DNA from 3 places in the Herbidospora sp. RD11066 genome. Region 3 is predicted to be linked to each of the others. Evidence: riboswitches for the same ligand, from Rfam matches in the RefSeq annotation. Region 3 holds a riboswitch; each other region holds the start of a gene.
What was found. A riboswitch is a leader RNA that binds a small molecule or an ion and turns the genes downstream of it on or off. The one in region 3 is predicted to bind cobalamin.
Positions count from the first base shown of each region.

Region 1: another riboswitch for cobalamin. It lies ahead of ACYQ78_RS29405 (hypothetical protein); the one in region 3 lies ahead of cobN (cobaltochelatase subunit CobN).
Region 2: another riboswitch for cobalamin. It lies ahead of ACYQ78_RS14255 (ribonucleoside-diphosphate reductase subunit alpha); the one in region 3 lies ahead of cobN (cobaltochelatase subunit CobN).

Region 1 is NZ_BAAGDO010000008.1:437,497-443,514, reverse strand. It holds gene ACYQ78_RS29420 (hypothetical protein) at 112-843, shown strand; gene ACYQ78_RS29415 (hypothetical protein) at 929-1,666, shown strand; gene ACYQ78_RS29410 (hypothetical protein) at 2,017-2,376, opposite strand; cobalamin riboswitch at 2,502-2,709, opposite strand; gene ACYQ78_RS29405 (hypothetical protein) at 2,706-3,041, opposite strand; cobalamin riboswitch at 3,073-3,215, opposite strand; gene ACYQ78_RS29400 (hypothetical protein) at 3,196-3,654, opposite strand; gene ACYQ78_RS29395 (hypothetical protein) at 3,729-4,886, shown strand; gene ACYQ78_RS29390 (PepSY-associated TM helix domain-containing protein) at 4,883-6,018, opposite strand, start outside.
Region 2 is NZ_BAAGDO010000003.1:587,676-593,693, reverse strand. It holds gene ACYQ78_RS14270 (SDR family NAD(P)-dependent oxidoreductase) at 1-664, opposite strand, end outside; gene ACYQ78_RS14265 (TetR/AcrR family transcriptional regulator) at 748-1,326, shown strand; gene ACYQ78_RS14260 (MBL fold metallo-hydrolase) at 1,300-2,079, opposite strand; cobalamin riboswitch at 2,181-2,394, shown strand; gene ACYQ78_RS14255 (ribonucleoside-diphosphate reductase subunit alpha) at 2,473-4,752, shown strand; gene ACYQ78_RS14250 (ribonucleotide-diphosphate reductase subunit beta) at 4,752-5,747, shown strand; gene ACYQ78_RS14245 (hypothetical protein) at 5,866-6,018, shown strand, end outside.
Region 3 is NZ_BAAGDO010000010.1:230,540-236,557, reverse strand. It holds gene cobN (cobaltochelatase subunit CobN) at 1-3,565, opposite strand, end outside; cobalamin riboswitch at 3,598-3,763, opposite strand; gene ACYQ78_RS32425 (hypothetical protein) at 3,813-4,814, shown strand; gene ACYQ78_RS32420 (precorrin-8X methylmutase) at 4,808-5,428, shown strand; gene ACYQ78_RS32415 (precorrin-2 C(20)-methyltransferase) at 5,428-6,018, shown strand, end outside.

The sequences.
Region 1 (6,018 bases), on a different contig from region 3:
GGCAACCGCAACAGTAGACCCATTGTGGGCTTTGGGTGCAGGATGATGACTTGCACAAGTGAGCTAATGGCGAGCTAGCCATGCTTGCTATGAAGCCTGGGAGGTTTCAAATTGGAAGCGGCGGCAGCTTGGGTGACGGCAATAATCGCACCGGCAGCACTCGCTATTGCCTATTTAACCTATAGGAGTCAGCGCGGAAAATCTCGCCTTGAGTATGTGGTGGTGAACAACACTTCGGTAGTGCCAAGAGCGGTAGCATCCCGCCTTGATGTCACATACAATGGCAAGCCCATACCTGATGCATCAGTGACAGTTATTCGCATCGTCAACACCGGCGATAAACCATTCTCTCCAGAGAATTTCAATACAGAGCTCGCCGTCCGCGCATTGGGCGCCGAAGAGATTGTCTCAGCATCGATCACGAGCATCAGGCCTCCAGATTTGAATCCAGAACTCTCCATCGAGAGAGACCGCGCCAGAATTGCGCCACTATTGCTTAACCCGGGAGACATGATAGAGATCCAGCTCCTTGTTGCAGGATTAGCTAACAGAGTAATCCTAGAAGGTCGAATCTTTGGCGTGACCCCCTTAGCACGCAAAGGGCTACCATATCCCCCCGGAACTGGCATCGAAGGAGAGCTGTCAAACTGGTTCGAGAAAGCAATGATGTTTATCGTGCCCGGTTTGGCAATAAGCATCCTCTCAATTCCTTTATTAATCACATCATTGATAAATCCCATCATCAAAGCGGTTATTGCGGCAGGCGTGGTGCTGGTAGTATTCGTACTTCACCCGATGTATATACGTCACCTAATCAAAATGCGTAGATTATGGGCACCGTAGGACAAAAGGGGGGACTTTAGTGTCAACCGCCAGGCAGGCGAAGTGGAGCAGCGGCGCATACAGCCACACACCTCGCATAGTTGCGATGAACCAAGGAAGCTTCTTGGCGGCTGCGGGCATCGAATGTTGGAAGGGGACGCTCGATGAGTTGATGGTGGCCATCAGGTCACTGCCTCAGGCAATCGGCGTCGAGCAGATATCGATCGTGCGCGCCTGGATATCGTGGACCAGTGGACAGCAGGAAGTGATATCAAACATTGATTCACTAAATCAAAGATTGGAAGGTGCAACACTTGAGGAAATTTTCTCTCTTCGGGTCGAAGTAGCATCGAGCCCGCAGGGAATATCTGGACTCGTAGTTGCTCGCCAGCGAATACCTGGACTTCTGGTTAACGTCAACGGAAACGACCAAGCAAAGGTACTCGGAGTTACTCAGCTAGTTTTCCAGGAAATGATGATTGGTTATGTTGATCGAATGGGTGGATGGCGTGCGCCAATTTGGATACTCCTATCCCTTGCCCCAATGATGCTCGTCTCCTTTTTTATTCAAGAGAACGCCGAAAACAATGTTTCTCGTTCATTTCTCGTCATCGCAAGTGCTGCATCGGCTATAATGATCTTGGGGTTAGGTTATCGAATGCTGCAACATTCGATCGCTTTTACTCTTGTGCAAGTCCTGCCCCGCAAGCGAGGAAGTGCCCTTCTTGAGTGGGCGATAAAGAAATATAGAATACCTGCAATCAAATGGCTCGCTGGCCTCGTCGGGGTAATTTTGGTTGGAATTGCTACCAATAAAATCGCCGATTGGATCCCCTGGCCCTAATTTGACCATTGGGTTTGATGGACTTGTTCTCGTGAACAGGTGACGTACCGATGTCACGTCAGTATGGCCCCGAACATGATTTGCGCGGCGGCGCGGTCCGTGACCGGCCGAAGAGCCGCAGCGCGGACCGCGACCGCCAAGCGCGCGGCACGCCGCAGGCGGGCCGCCTTGACCCTGTAGTGAAAATCCTCGCGGCCGTGTGCTCCCTACCGATCTTGCAGACATCTCGCCAAACGGGAAGACTGCCCGAGGTTCATGTAGTGGTGCTGGTCAACGACACAAACGCCTAACCTGGACCGCTCGGTGCCTAGTCTCTGGCCCTCGAAGTCCTTGTTGCCTTTGTGCACCAACTACTGATAGTTGGTGTCGAACCACTTGGTCATCTCCAGCGGCGCGACGTCCTGCGTTCCCCGCGCCATGGCGAAGTAGCCGTCGAGCGCGTCGGCCGCCACGGCGGCGCGGTGCCTGTCGGGGATGGCGCCGACCATGACGGTGGTGTCGAGCACATGGTCGTACAGGGAGAAATCACCGGTGGGAACCTCGGCCAGACCCGATTCCACCATGTCGCGCCAGTTGGCGCGACGCAGGGTGGCGGCGGTGGCGCGCAGGTCGCCGGCGCTGAGACGACCGGCCCAGTAGCCCTCGACGGCCTTCTTGAGTTCCCGGTCGGCGCCCTGTCGTGGGTAGCCGTAGACGGTGGCGAGTGTCACGAAACTCTCCTTCGCGAGTCACGGAAGACATCCGATCGCACTCGAACGAAGGCACGGCCACGGCACGGAACCACGCCCGCCCGCTGCGCCGGCCCGCCCTCGAGGCCATCGACGTTTCCGCGCGCGGCCGCGCGCGGGCAGTGGCAGGTCTTCGGACTCGTGGGCGTCGTGCTCGTTCCTACTGGCCGTCGCTTCCCCGGCCCCAAGGCCGAGTGCTGGTTGACGGCGGTCGTTCCCACTCACCGCTGCGGGGCAGTCCCGGATTCACACCGGGTTCCCTCTTGCGACTCCCCGCCTGGCTGACAGGGCGAACCGACTGCGCTCCCACCCTACGGCCGGCGGCGGGGCGGCCGGAACCGGTGGAGTTCGAGGATCGCGGGTAACGGCACCAGACCCGGGCCGCCCGCGCTGATCCACGCCGCGATGTCGGCGGTCGCGTTCTCGTCGTTGACGAAGGCGAGCCACACCGGCCGCCCTCCGGCGGCGCGGCCCTCCGGCGTCGGCTGCACGACGACGACGTTGGCCTGGTCGCACACGTCGAGGCAGTCGGTCACGCGGACCTCGGCGACCTCGCCCAACAACCTGATCTGCTCGTCGTGGTCGAGATGGGGCACTTTGCGGGCGCTGCCGCAGCAGCAGTCCCGGCATACCGTGATCCTCTTCACACGGGCCTCTCTCGGGGAGATCCGCCCCGGCTGGTGAGGAGGCGACCGCGTGAGTCTCTGGCTCCCGGTGCTCACGCACCGGTCACAGTGGCGGGACCGCGCCGGATTCGCACCGGTTTCCTCAGTCCGCGCTCGCCTTTCCCGAATTGTACGACTATGTCGCGACCAGCTCGGTGGGCAGCAGCCGCAGCCCCCGCACGACGGAGGGAGTGGCCGCGAACGCCTCCCCCACCACGGGATCGCTGTGCAGCAGGTGCGCCAGGTGCCGCAGGGCGTGCGCCGCGACGTTCTCCACCTGAAGGTCCTGCGGCGTCGGTGTCGCGGGGGCCTCGCCGCGGGCGAGCCGGTAGTCGGTCAGCAGGTCGGCGGGAGAGGCCGGGTCGGGGTCGGGGCAGACGGCGTAGGTCAGCACCAGCCTCCCGTGTGCCTCGTAGCGCCAGCTCGTGGAGTGCACTACCGTGACCGCGTCGCCGGCCGCGACCTCCGCGTGGCGGCGGGCGGCCTGGTCGGGGGTCTCGCCGTCGCGCAACGTGGTCTCCAGCCGGCGGTACCGCCAGCCGAGGTCGTCGGCGCGCAATGCCAGGATCTCCACTGACAGCGGTACGAGCCCCACGAGCTTCCTCCCACTTGTTGCAACTGATATGCAGCAGCGTACCGATCGCAGGTTGTGGACGAGAGGCGGAGACCATGGCCGGACTGTTCGTGCTGATGGGGTCGGGTGAGACCAGCCCCACCATGGTCGAGGTCCACCGGTCGGCGGCCCGCGCGCTGGGTGGGCGGCCCCGGGCGGTGCTGCTGGACACCCCTTACGCGTTCCAGGAGAACGCGGCCGACATCTCGGCCCGTGCCCGTGACTACTTCGCCCGCAGCGTCGGTCTCGACGTGGCCGTCGGCGCCGACGTCGCGGGGGCCGACTGGGTGTTCTCCGGCCCCGGCAGCCCGACCTACGCGCTCGACCGCTGGTCGGAGGGCCCGCTCGGCGCCGACCTGCGGTCACGGGTGGCGGCCCGCGAAGGTGTCACCGTGCTCGCCTCCGCCGCCGCGTGCACCGCCGGGGTCGCCACCGTTCCCGTGTACGAGATCTACAAGGTCGGCGCGCCCCCGCACTGGCGGGAGGGCCTCGACCTGCTCGGTCCCCTCGGGCTGCGGGCCGTCGTGATCCCCCACTACGACAACACCGAGGGCGGCACCCACGACACGCGCTACTGCTACCTCGGCGAGCGCCGCCTGACCCTGATGGAGGCCGAGCTCGACGACGACGTCTCCGTGCTCGGCCTCGACGAACACACCGCCGTCACCGTCGACCTCGGCACCGGACGGGTGACCGTGGCCGGCCGGGGCGGCCTGACCATCCGCCGCCACGGCGTGCAGACCCGGCTGCCCGCCGGGACCGTCACCGACCTGGCCGGGCTGCGCGACCTCGCCCACGGCGCCGCCGTCGCCGCTTCCCCGCCCGCTCCCCCGGCGACCGCGGCCGACGTTACGCTCGCCGAGGTGATGAGCGGCTGCGCCGACCGCTTCACCTCGGCGCTGGCCGGCTACGACGGCCCGGAGGCGGCCGCGGCCGTGCTCGACCTGGAGGCGGAGATCCTCCGGTGGTCGGCCGACACCGAGGCCGACGAGGGCGGCGTCGAGCAGGCCCGCGACGCCCTCCGGCTGATGATCGCCAAGCTCGGCGCGTCGGCGGGGCACACAGACCGCGTCGTCGCGGCCGTCGTCGCCCTCCGCGCCGAACTCCGCGCGAGGGGCGACTACCGGGCGGCCGACGAGCTCAGGCGGGCGCTCGCGACCGCCGGTGTGACCGTTCAGGACGCGGGCGACGGCCCGAGGTGGGAGCTCCTCTAACGCGTCTCGGCGCCGACGGCGACCGGGGCCTCCTCCTCCGGCGCGGGTGGGTCGAGCGTGTCGGCGAGCAGCGGCGGCCGGGTGGTCCGGCGCCGTTCGAGGAGCACGTCGACCGCCAGGAACACCGCCAGGCTGACCGCGACCATCGGCACGAAGTAGCCCACGAACACCGTCGTCACGACCACCAGCGCCAAAACCCCCGGTGTCAGCGCGCGCAGGCTGCCGCGCGGCGCCGGGCGCCCGAACCTCGCGCCCCCGTTGCGGGTCGGGCGGCGCTGCCACCACATGCCGTAGCCGCGCACGATGACGAAGATCACGCCGATCGCGAGCGCGGCCAGCACGAGCTGGTTGGCGATGCCGAACAGGATGCCCATGTGGGCGTCGATGGTCCAGTTGGTCATCTTGGCCATGAAGGGCCACTCGTCGAAGTCGACCCGGTCGACGACCGTGCCGGTGCTCCCGTTGACGGTGACCGCGTCGAAGCGGGTGGGCCAGTCGCGCTTGCTCTCGTTCACCTTCCAGGCCGACTGGCCGTCGGCGGGCGGCGCGATGAACAGGGGGACCCGCAGGCCCTGCGCGGTGGCGGTGGCCATGACGCCGTCGATGCCGACGCCCGAGGTGAACACCGCGTCGCCGCCCTCGGCGGCCGGGGCGGTTCCCGCGTGCTGGTGTTCGGCCGCCTGGCCGTCGGCGGTGAGGCTCGTCTCCAGCGGCGGGGAGGTCCAGTCGAACAGCGTCCGGACGTCCGCGATCTTCGCTCCCGCGTAGTTCGACCAGGTCAGGCCGGTGACCGAGAGCAGCAGCAGGCCGAGTGTGATCCACACGCCGGTGGCCGCGTGCCACGACAGGTTCCGCGAGCGCCCCTTCTTGGCCGAGGTGTCCGGCAGCGTGATGCGCTTCAGGCTCCGGCGCCGCCCGATCCACAGGGCCAGGCCGCCGAGCACGACGATCCACATCCAGCTCGCGGCCAGTTCGCTGTAGTTGCGGCCGAACGCGCCGAGGTGCAGGTTGCGGTGCAGGTCGTCGATCCAGGCCCGCACGCCGAGCCACTGCCCGAAGGTCCGCTCCTGGCCGCGCACCTCCAGCGTGTACGGATCGACGAACACCGCCATCTCGTAGTCGGCGGGCACGG
Region 2 (6,018 bases), on a different contig from region 3:
TCTTCCACCCGGGCGGTACCTCCAGGACGTTCCCCTGCTCGTCCTTCGCGCCGACGAAGTCGAGCTGGGCGTCGTCGAGGTGCCGCTGGAGGTTGGTCATGATCCCGCCCGGATGCGCGGCGTTGACGAGGAGTCCGGGCCACCGCCGCGCCGCCCCCACCGCGAACAGCACGTTGGCCGTCTTCGACTGCGCGTAGGCCTGCCACGGGTCGTAGGCCCGCCGCTCGAAGTGGACGTCGTCGAAGTGCACCGGAGACATCAGGTGGGCGGCCGAGGCGACCACCACGATCCTGCCCCCGTCGGGGATCGAGGGCCGCAGGCCGATGGCCAGCGCGGCGTGCCCGACGTGGTTGGTGGCGAACTGCAACTCCCACCCGTCGCCGGTACGCGTGAGCTCCGGCAGCGCCATGATCCCCGCGTTGTTCACCAGGACGTCGAGCGGCCCGTCCCAGGCGTCCGCGAAGGAACGCACCGACCCGAGATCGGCCAGGTCGAGCCGCCCGACCGCCACCTTCCGCCCGGTCGCCTCGCGAATCCGCTCGGCGGCGACGAGACCGCTCTCCGGATTCCGGACCGCGAGGGTCACCTCGGCCCCGGCGCGGGCCAGGCCGAGCGCGGTCTCGTATCCGATGCCGGAAGCCCCGCCGGTCACCACTGCGCGCATGATCGATCCCTTCGATGGATTAAACCAACCAGATGGTTTAGTTAACCATAGAATCCAACCGGTTGGTTTAGAATCCAGGTGTGATGGCCTACGACTCCGCCGCGACCCGTGCCCGCCTGCTCGACGCCGCCTACGACGAGTTCGTCGAACGCGGTCTGGCCGGCGCCCGGGTCGACCGCATCGCCAAGGCGGCGGAGGCCAACAAGCAGGCCATCTACGCCTACTTCGGGTCGAAGGACGCCCTGTTCGACGCCGTCCTCGACGCCCGCCTGCGGGTCCTGGCCGACGTCGTCCCGTTCACCCCGTCCGACCTGCCGGGCTACGCGGCGGCGCTGTTCGACCGGTTCGCCGAAGATCCCGGCCTGCTGCGGCTGACCCAGTGGAAGACCCTGGAGCACCCCGACGCCTCCGAGGCCGAACTCGCCGCCCACCTGGGCAAGTCGGGGGAGGTCTCCGAGGCGCTGGGCCTCGACGCCGAGCGCGGCATGGACGCCCTGATGATCGCCCTGGCCGTGGCCCAGGCGTGGAGCATCACCCCGCCCGCCATCCGCACCCTCGGCGCCCCCCACGACGAGGCGCGCCGGGCCCGCCATCGCAGGGCGGTCGTCGCGGCGGTGGGGGCGTACGTGAAGACCCTAGAAACTGAAGGAATCACCGGCTGACAGCAGCACCAGCCGGTCGTCGAGTTCGTACTTCTCGAAGGCGTCCCACAGGTCGCCGGGGCCTTCGGTGAAGTGCTGCCAGCCGTCCATGTGGACGGGGATCACCACTTCGGCGCCCATGATCAGCGTCGCCTCCACGACCTCCTCGGCGGTGAAGGTCAGGAAGCCGTCGACCAGCGGGGTCCGCGCGGCCCCGGCGAAGAAGAGGCCCGCGTCCATCGGCCCGAGGCGCTCGGTGATCTCCCTGGTGGCTTCGAGGTCGGCGTTGTCGCCGCTCACGTAGATCGCGGGTAGATCGAAAGCGGTCAGCACGAAGCCCGTCACCGGCCCGGTGAGATCTTCCGTGCCCGGTGGGCCGTGCCGGGCGGGCACCCACGTGATGCGCAACGAGCCGCCGTCGGGGCGTTCGAAGGTCTGGTGCTCCCAGGACGTCAGCCCGGTGATGTCCTCGCCGAGCCGTGCGGCGGCCTCGGGGGTGGTGAGCACTTCGGGCACCTCGTCGAGCAGGGCCCGGCCCGAACGGTCGAGGTTGTCGGCGTGCTGGTCATGGGAGAGCAGGACGATGTCGAGATCGCCCAGTTCCTCCAGTGAGACGGCGGGACCGGCGGTCTTGATGAGGGTGCGGGTGCCGCTGGCGATCGGTCCGGGCCCGTCGAAGCAGGGGTCGGTGAGCAGTCGGAGGCCGCCGATCTCCAGCAGCGCGGTGGGCCCGCCGACCAGCCGTACGGTGCAGGTTTTCCGTTCGGACTCCATCATCCCATCCTGCGCACACCCGTCCAGGAGCCCTCGGGCGGGGTCACTACTAGCACAATCGGGCACCAGATGTTGATGTGGCAGCTGAGATCGATCCCATATATGGTGTCCCACGCGTTGGTTCGCCTCACCGGCCAGGTGGGGCGTCGCAAGAGGGAACCCGGTGCGAATCCGGGACTGCCCCGCAGCGGTGAGTGGGAACGAAAGCCGTCATCGAGCACTGGATCCTTCGAGGGTCTGGGAAGCGACGGCCGGTAGGCGCTCGTACAGAGCACGCCCGCGAGTCCGAAGACCTGCCAACCGCTTTGGACCGAGGCCGCGTGGGACGGCCCCGCCCGGTGCCCTCGTGCCCGCGCGCCTCGGTGTGTTCGCGAGGAGAGGACGAGCGCGGGAATGCGCATCAAGAAGCGCGACGGATCACTCGAACCGGTCGACGTGACCAGGATCGTGCGTGCGGTCGAAGGCTGTTCCGGCGGGCTCGCCGACGTCGAGCCGCTCCGGGTCGCCACCAGGACCATCAGCGGCCTGTACGACGGCGCCACCACCGCCGAACTCGACCGTCTGTCGATCCAGACCGCCGCCGAGATGATCGGCGAGGAGCCGCAGTACTCCCGGCTGGCCGCACGGTTGCTGGCGGCGTACATCACCAAAGAGGTGGACGCCGACACGTTCAGCCAGTCGATCAAGGAAGGCCACGCCCTCGGCCTGATCGGCGACCCCACCGCCGCCTTCGTGGCCGACCACGCCGACCTGCTCGACGCCGTGGTCGACCCGGCCAACGATCACCGCTTCGAATACTTCGGTCTCAGAACCGTGTACGACCGCTACCTGCTCCGCCACCCCCAGACGCGGTTGCCCGTCGAGACCCCCCAGTTCTGGCTCCTCCGGGTCGCCTGCGGCCTCGCCCAGACCCCCGAGGAAGCGGTCGAGCTCTACCGCCTGATGTCGTCGCTGGCCTATCTGCCCAGCTCGCCGACGCTGTTCAACTCGGGCACCGGGCACACCCAGATGTCGTCGTGCTACCTGGTCGACTCTCCCCGCGACGAACTCGGCTCGATCTACGACCGGTACGCCCAGGTCGCCCACCTGTCGAAGTTCGCCGGCGGCATCGGCATCTCCTGGTCGCGGGTCCGGTCGAGGGGCGCCCTGATCAAGGGCACCAACGGCCACTCGAACGGGATCGTCCCGTTCCTGCGCACCCTCGACGCCTCGGTGGCGGCGGTGAACCAGGGCGGCCGCCGCAAGGGCGCCGCGTGCGTCTACCTGGAGCCCTGGCACCCCGACGTCGAGGAGTTCCTGGAGCTCAAGGACAACACCGGCGAGGACGCCCGCCGCACCCACAACCTCAACCTGGCCAACTGGATCCCCGACGAGTTCATGCGCCGCGTCGAGGCCGACCAGACGTGGTCGCTGTTCGACCCCAACGACCTGCCCGAACTGCCCGACCTGTGGGGCGACGCCTTCGACGAGGTCTACCGGAAGGCCGAGGCCGACGGCCGCGCGGTCCGCCAGATCCGCGCCCGCGACCTGTACGCCAAGATGATGCGCACCCTGGCCCAGACCGGCAACGGCTGGATGACCTTCAAGGACGTCTCCAACCGCACCTGCAACCAGGCCGCCGAGCCGCAGAACGTGGTGCACCTGTCGAACCTGTGCACCGAGATCATCGAGGTCTCCAACGACGAGGAGACCGCGGTCTGCAACCTGGGCTCCGTCAACCTGGCCGCCCACCTGGCCGACGGCGGCATCGACTGGGCCAAGCTGCGCCGGACCGTGAGAACGGCGGTCGTCTTCCTCGACCGCGTGATCGACATCAACTACTACCCGACCCAGCAGGCCGCGGCGAGCAACCCCCGCTGGCGCCCGGTCGGCCTCGGCCTGATGGGCCTCCAGGACGTCTTCTTCGCCCTGAAGCTCCCCTTCGACTCCCTTGAGGCCCGCGAGCTCAGCACGAAGATCTCCGAGGAGATCTACCTCGCCGCCCTCGACACCTCGGCCGACCTCGCGGCCGAGCACGGCCCGCACCCGGCGTACCGGGAGACCTGGGCCGCGCGCGGAAAACTCCAGCCCGACCTGCACGGCCTCAGCCCCGAGTGGACCGCGCTCCGCGCGAAGATCGCCGAGCACGGCCTGCGCAACTCGCTGCTGATCGCCATCGCCCCCACCGCGACCATCGCCTCCATCGCGGGCTGCTACGAGTGCGTCGAACCCCAGGTCTCCAACCTGTTCAAGCGCGAGACCCTGAGCGGCGAGTTCCTCCAGATCAACAACGCCCTCGTCGCCGAACTCAAGACCCGGGGTCTGTGGACGGAGCCCGTCCGCACCGCCATCCGCCAGGCCGAGGGCTCGGTGCAGGGCCTGGGCGAGCTGCCGGACGACGTGCGCCGGCTGTTCCGCACCGCCTGGGAGCTCCCGCAGCGCGCGCTCATCGACATGGGGGCGGCGCGGGCTCCGTACATCGACCAGAGCCAGTCGCTCAACCTGTTCATGGCCAGCCCGACCATCGACAAGCTGTCGTCGATGTACCTCTACGCGTGGAAGTCGGGCCTGAAAACCACGTACTACCTGCGCTCGCGCCCCGCGACGCGCATCCAGCAGGCGACCGTCCCGGTCCTGACCCCTGCGGAAGTCTGCTCCCTGGAGAACCCCGAGTCCTGTGAGGCGTGCCAGTAATGCTGCTCGACCCCGGCATGAGCCTGACCCTGCGCCCGATGCGCTACCCGGCGTTCTTCGAGCGCTACCGCGACGCGATCAAGAACACCTGGCACGTCGAGGAGGTCGACCTCCACTCCGACCTCGCCGACCTGAAGAAGCTCTCCGACGCCGAACGCCACCTGGTCTCACGATTGGTGGCCTTCTTCGCCACGGGTGACACCATCGTCGCCAACAACCTGGTGCTCAACCTCTACCAGCACGTCAACGCCCCCGAAGCGCGCCTCTACCTGTCGCGGCAGCTCTTCGAAGAGGCCGTCCACGTGCAGTTCTACCTGAACCTGCTCGACACCTACGTCCCCGACGAGCAGGAGCGTTTCGAGGCCTTCGCCGCCGTCGAGAACATCCCGTCGATCAGCCGCAAGGCGGACTTCTGCTTCCGCTGGATCGACTCGCTCGGCGACCTCAAGACCCTGGAGACGAAGGACGACCGCCGCGCCTTCCTGCTCAACCTCATCTGCTTCGCCGCGTGCATCGAGGGCCTGTTCTTCTACGGCGCCTTCGCGTACGTCTACTTCCTGCGCTCCCGCGGCCTGCTCAACGGCCTGGCCTCGGGCACGAACTGGGTCTTCCGCGACGAGTCGATGCACATGGCGTTCGCCTTCGACGTCGTCGAGGTCGCCCGCGCCGAGGAACCCGACCTGTTCGACGACAAGCTCGTCGCCCAGGTGAAGGACATGCTCGCCGAGGCCGTCGACTGCGAGGCCCAGTTCGCCGAAGACCTGCTCGGCCAGGGCGTGTCGGGAATGTCCCCCACCGACATGCGCAGCTACCTGGAACATGTCGCCGACCGCCGCCTCGCCCAGCTCGGCATCCCACCCCTGTACGGCTCCCGGAACCCCTTCGCTTTCATGGAGCTCCAGGACGTGCAGGAATTGGCCAACTTCTTCGAACGCAAGGTCTCCGCCTACCAGGTAGGCGTCACGGGAACGGTCAGCTTCGACGCCGACTTCTGACACAAGGACGCCTTAAAGACCCGCACCTCACGACCCCAATCCGGGCCGCCGTCCCTCGACATCCACGTCACGGGCGTGATGACGATGGAAGTACCGCTATGCCAAAAGGGAGATCCTCATGGACAAGAGGAGAGTGGCGGCGGCCTGCGCGGGACTCGTCGGAGCAGGCGCCTTGGTGCTCGGACCCGTGGCCACGTCGGCCGGTGCGGCGGTCTTGCCGACCGGGACGACGCCCATGGCGGCGACGTCGCACCATGACCCGCCCCATGGC
Region 3 (6,018 bases):
CGATGCCGTGCAGGGCCCAGGGGTTCGACTCGCTGAGGAACTTGCGGTTCTCCTCGTCGAGGACGTAGGTGGCGGCGATCTTGTCGTACATCCAGTCGGCGACCACGCCGGTGGTGGCGTCGTAGCCGAAGAGATAGTCGACCGTGGCGGCCAGTTCGAAGGCGCCCTTGTAACCGTGGCGGCGCATCGCGGCCAGCCAGCGCGGGTTGACCACGCGGGCGCGGAAGATCCGGCTGGTCTCCTCGGTGAGGCTGCGGGTCCTGACCGCGTCGGGGCGGGTCGAGTCGCCGATGTAGGCCTTCGGGTCGCGGCCGGTGAGGGCGCGGACGGTGGCGATCATGCCGCCGTGGTACTGGAAGTAGTCGTCGGAGTCGGCGATGTCGTGCTCGCGGGTGTCGACGTTCTTGGCCGCGATGTTGATCCTTTTGTACGCCGACTCCATGTGCTCCCGGGCCGGGACGCCGTCGACGCCCCGGCCGTAGGCGTAGCCGCCCCAGACGGCGTAGACCTCGGCGAGGTCGCGGTCGTCGCGCCACGTGCGGCTGTCGATCAGCGGGAGCAGCCCGGCCCCGTAGGCGCCGGGAGCCGAGCCGAAGATCCGCAACGTCGACCCGTCTTCCTGGACGTGGTCGCGGACGTAGTTGCCCTCTTCGTCGAGGTCGGCCACGAGCTTGACGGCGTCGTCCATCAGCGCCACCACGTGGGGGAAGGCGTCGCGGAAGAAGCCGCTGATGCGGACGGTGACGTCCACGCGGGGGCGGCCGAGTTCGGCGGCGGGGATGATCTCCAGGCCGGTCACGCGGCGGGAGGCGTCGTCCCAGACCGGGCGGACGCCCAGCAGGGCGAGCACCTCGGCGATGTCGTCTCCGGCGGTGCGCATGGCGCTGGTGCCCCAGATGGACAGGCCGACCGAGCGGGGCCACTCCCCCGTGTCGGTCCGGTAGCGCTCGACCAGCGACTCGGCCATGGCCTGGCCGGTCTCCCAGGCCAGGCGGCTGGGCACGGCCTTGGGGTCGACGGAGTAGAAGTTGCGGCCGGTCGGCAGCACGTTGACCAGACCGCGCAGGGGCGATCCGCTGGGCCCGGCGGGGATGTAGCCGCCTTCGAGGGCGTGCAGGACGTTGGTGATCTCGTCGGCGGTGCCGTTCAGGCGGGGGACGATCTCGGTGGCGGCGAACCGGAGGATGTCGCCGACCGGGCCGTCCTGCGTGACGGCGCCGGGGTCCCAGCCCGCCGCCTCCATCTCCGCGACCAAGGCGCGCGCCTCGGCCTCGACCGCGTCCACGTCGGCGCGGGCGTCGCCGTGTTCGGTCAGGCCCAGGGCCTCGCGCAGGCCGGGGAGCGCCTGGTCGCCGGCCCACATCTGCTTGGCCCGCAGGATCGCGAGGACCAGGTCGATTCTCGCTTCGCCAGAAGGGACCTGGCCGAGGACGTGCAGGCCGTCGCGGATCTGGACGTCCTTGACCTCGCACAGCCAGCCGTCGACGTGCAGGAGGAAGTCGTCGAACTCGGCGTCGTGGGGGCGGTCGTCCAGGCCGAGGTCGTGGTCGAGGCGGGCGGCCTGGATGAGCGTCCAGATCTGGGCGCGGACGGCCGGGAGCTTGGCCGGGTCCATGGCGGCGATGGAGGCGTGCTCGTCGAGGAGCTGCTCCAGGCGGGCCATGTCGCCGTAGGTCTCGGCGCGGGCCATCGGGGGCACGAGGTGGTCGACCAGGGTGGCGTGGGCGCGGCGTTTGGCCTGGGTGCCCTCGCCCGGGTCGTTCACGAGGAAGGGGTAGATGAGCGGCAGGTCGCCGAGGGCGGCGTCGGGGCCGCAGGCGGCCGACAGGCCGGCCGACTTGCCGGGGAGCCATTCGAGGTTGCCGTGCTTGCCGACGTGCACGACGGCGTCGTACCGGTTCGACAGCCAGTGGTAGGCGGCCAGGAAGTGGTGGCTGGGCGGCAGGTCGGGGTCGTGGTAGATGGCGATGGGGTTCTCGCCGAAGCCGCGCGGCGGCTGGACCATGACGACGACGTTCTCGTCCTGGAGGGCGGCGAGCACGATGTCGTCGCCGTCGACGAACAGCTCTCCCGGGGCGGGGCCCCAGTGCCGCTCCATCGCCTCGCGGAGGTCGGCGGGCAGGCCGTCGAAGTGCCGCCGGTAGACGTCCTTGTGGATGCGGACCGGGTTGCCGGCGAGTTGCTCGTCGGTGAGCCAGTCGGGGTCCTGGCCGCCCGCGGCGATCAGGGCGTGGATGAGGGCGTCGCCGTCCTGGGCGGCCACGCCGGGGAAGTCGCCGATCTTGTACCCGGCCTCGCCCATGGCCCGCAGCAGCCGGACCACGCTGCGCGGGGTGTCCAGGCCGACGGCGTTGCCGATGCGGGAGTGCTTGGTCGGGTAGGCCGACAGCATGATCGCCACGCGGCGCTCTTCGACGGGGATGTGGCGCAGCCGGGCGTGCCGGACCGCCACTCCCGCCACCCGGGCGGCGCGCTCGGGGTCGGCGGCGTAGACGGTGAGGCCGTCGGGGTCGATCTCCTTGAACGAGAACGGGACCGTGATGATCCGGCCGTCGAACTCGGGGATGGCGATCTGCGAGGCCGCGTCCAGCGGGGACAGCCCGTCGTCGGCGGCCTCCCAGGTGGCGCGGTCGGTGGTCAGGCAGAGCCCCTGGAGGATCGGGATGTCGAGATCGGCCAGCGCGCCGACGTCCCACGCCTCGTCCTCGCCGCCCGCCTGCGCGGTCGCGGGCCGGGTACCCCCCGCCGCCAGCACGGTGACGATCAGCGCGTCACACTCGCTCAGCGTCTCGATCAGCCCGGCCTCGGCGGTGCGCAGCGAGGCGCAGTAGACGGGCAGGGGACGTCCACCGGCTTGGACAATCGCTTCGGACAAAGTCCGGATGAAAGAGGTGTTGCCGGCGACGTGATGGGCGCGGTAGTAGAGGATCCCAACCACCGGTTGTCCTGAAATTTCCGGACTGCGCGCAGCGCTGTCCGGACCCCCCGCACCCTGCGCGCCAACCTTTGCCGCTGCTTCCGCAGTTTGCCCTGTCCGTGTTTCTGCCGCCGTGCTCGGCTCCGCCACGTGGCTTTCGGGATCGGGCCGAACACCCGGATCTGCCGAAATTTCGGGCAATGCATGGGGAGGGGTGACGCTGAGGCCGGCAGTCTCGCCAAGGCCCCACGACGGCAGTGCGGCCGGAGGGGCGAAGCCGTTTCCGGTCAGGAGCAGGGTGTCGCTGAGGAAGTTGTGCAGTTCGGTCAGGTTGGCGGGGCCGCCGTGGGCCAGGTAGGCGTGGGCCTCGGCGCACACGCCGCTCGGGACCGTCGAGAGCTCCATCAACTCCGCGTCGGGGGCCTGTTCGCCGCCCAGCACCACAACCGGCTTCCCGCCGGCCAGGAGGATGTCCAGGCCCTCTTCGTAGGCGCGGCGGCCGCCCAGCAACCGGACCACGATCACGTCGGCGTCGTCGAGTAACGACGTCGGGTCGGGGGTTCGGGAGGGGTTCGCCAACCGGTAGGGGGCGCCGCTCGCGCGGGCGCTCAGGAGGTCGGTGTCCGATGTGGACAGCAAAACGATCATGGCGAGCCCTCCCTCGGGGTCCGCGCCCCGGGTCGTGTGTTCAGGTGACGGCCGAGTCTCCTGGCTCCCGGATCAGGGCTCACCCCGGCCTTCCCTGTGACAGTGGCCGTTGGTGGGGTTCGCTCCCCGGTGACAGTGGCGGGACCGCGCCGGATTCACACCGGCTTCCTCGTTTGTGCCGTCGCCCGATGAGACTACGGGACTCCCCCGGCTTGCAAGACCCACGGGGGGCTTTACCATCCTCGACGTGGCCATTACCGGACATTCCTCGCGCGACGCCTGTCCCGGCGCGCTCCAGGTCCATCAGGCGGCGGACGGGCCGCTGGCCCGGGTCCGGCTGCCCGGAGGCGACCTGACCGGGGCGCAGCTCGCGGTCCTCGCGACCGCCGGCGGGGGCGTGCTGGAGCTGACCTCGCGCGCGAACATCCAGGTCAGAGGGGTCGACGACCCGGCCGGGTTCGCCGAGGCGATCGCGGCGGCGGGGCTGCTGCCGTCGGCCTCCCACGAGCGGGTGCGCAACATCGTCGCCTCGCCGCTGTCCGGTTCCGCCGCTTTCCGCGCGCTGGTGAAGGGTCTCGACGAGGCGATCTGCGCCGTACCGGAACTGGCCGATCTGTCCGGGCGGTTCCTGTTCGCGGTCGACGACGGCTCCGGGGATGTGGCGGGTCTCGGCGCCGACGTGGTGCTGATGTCCCGCGGTGAGCACTTCGCCGTCTTCGCCGGAACCACCGATCTTTCTTTACGGCTACCGCCCACTGAGGCGATCCACGCAGCGGTCCACGTCGCGCAGACCTTCCTCCGGCTCTCCGAGGGCGAATGGCGTATCCCCGAGGGCACCTTCCCGGGACCGAAGGCGACCTTCCCCGAACCCCGGACCAGCGGCTACGTCGGCGACTTCGGCGCGATGACCGGCGCCCTGGTCCCCCTCGGCCGCCTGACCGCCGCCCAGGCGCTGGTGCTGGCCGAGGCCGAGTGGCTGCGGATCACGCCCTGGCGCACCCTGCTCGTCCCCGCGGGCACCCGCCTGCCCGAGGGGCTGATCACCGACCCCGGCAGCCCCTGGCTCCACGTCACCGCCTGCACCGGCTCGCCCGGCTGCGCGAAGTCGCTGAGCGACGTGCAGGCGGACGCCCGGCCCATCGGCGTGCCCGTCCACTGGTCCGGCTGCGCGCGCAGGTGCGGGCGGCCCAGGGGCGAGGTCACCGACCTGATCGCCACCCCGTCCGGCTACCAGCGGAGCGCATCGTGACCTACATCAAGGACGGCGCCGAGATCTACCGCCAGTCCTTCGCCACCATCCGCGCCGAGGCCGACCTGTCGGCCCTGCCGCCCGACGTGGCGCGGGTCGCGGTCCGCATGATCCACGCCTGCGGCATGACCGACCTGCCCGGCGACATGGCCTGGTCGGACGGGGTCGTCGCGGCGGCCAGGAAGGCGCTGGACGCGGGCGCGCCGATCCTCTGCGACGCCAACATGGTCGCGGCGGGGGTGACGCGGAAGCGGTTGCCGTACAAGAACGAGGTTCTGTGCACCCTCGCGGACCCGCGCGTTCCGGCGCTGGCGGCGGAGCTCGGGACGACCCGCAGCGCGGCGGCGCTGGAGCTGTGGCGCGAGCGGATGGGCGGCGCGGTGGTGGCGGTCGGGAACGCGCCGACGGCGCTGTTCCGGCTGCTGGAGATGGTCGCCGAGGGGGCGCCGCGACCGGCGGCGGTGATCGGGATCCCGGTGGGGTTCATCGGCGCGGCCGAGTCGAAAGACGCGCTGGCCGCCTCTGACCTGGAGTTTCTGGTGGTTCGCGGTCGCCGTGGCGGCAGCGCGATGACGGCGGCGGCGCTCAACGCCATCGCCAGTGACGAGGAATGATGACCGGAACGCTCTACGGCGTGGGCCTCGGCCCCGGCGACCCCGAACTGGTGACCGTGAAGGCGGCCCGGCTGCTCGGCGAGGCCGGGGTGATCGCCTACCACAGCGCCCGGCACGGCCGCAGCATCGCCCGCTCGGTCGCCGCCCCCTACCTGCGCGAGGGCCAGATCGAGGAGGCCCTGGTCTACCCGGTGACGACCGAGACCACCGACCACCCGGGCGGCTACCAGGGCGCCCTCGACGAGTTCTACGCGAACTGCGCCGCCCGGCTCGCCGCCCACCTCGACGCGGGCCGCGACGTGGTGGTCCTGTGCGAGGGCGATCCGCTGTTCTACGGGTCGTACATGCACATGCACAAGCGCCTGGCGGCGAGCTACCCGACCGAGGTGGTCCCGGGCGTGACCTCGATCAGCGGCGCCGCGGCGGCGCTGGGCCGCCCGCTCGTCGAACGCGACGAGACGCTGACCGTGCTCCCCGGCACGCTGCCCGCCGAGGAACTGGTGGCCCGCATCGGCGAGGGCCCGGTCGCGATCATGAAGCTGGGCCGGACGTTCGCCAAGGTCCGCGCCGCCCTGGAGGAGGCCGGCCGC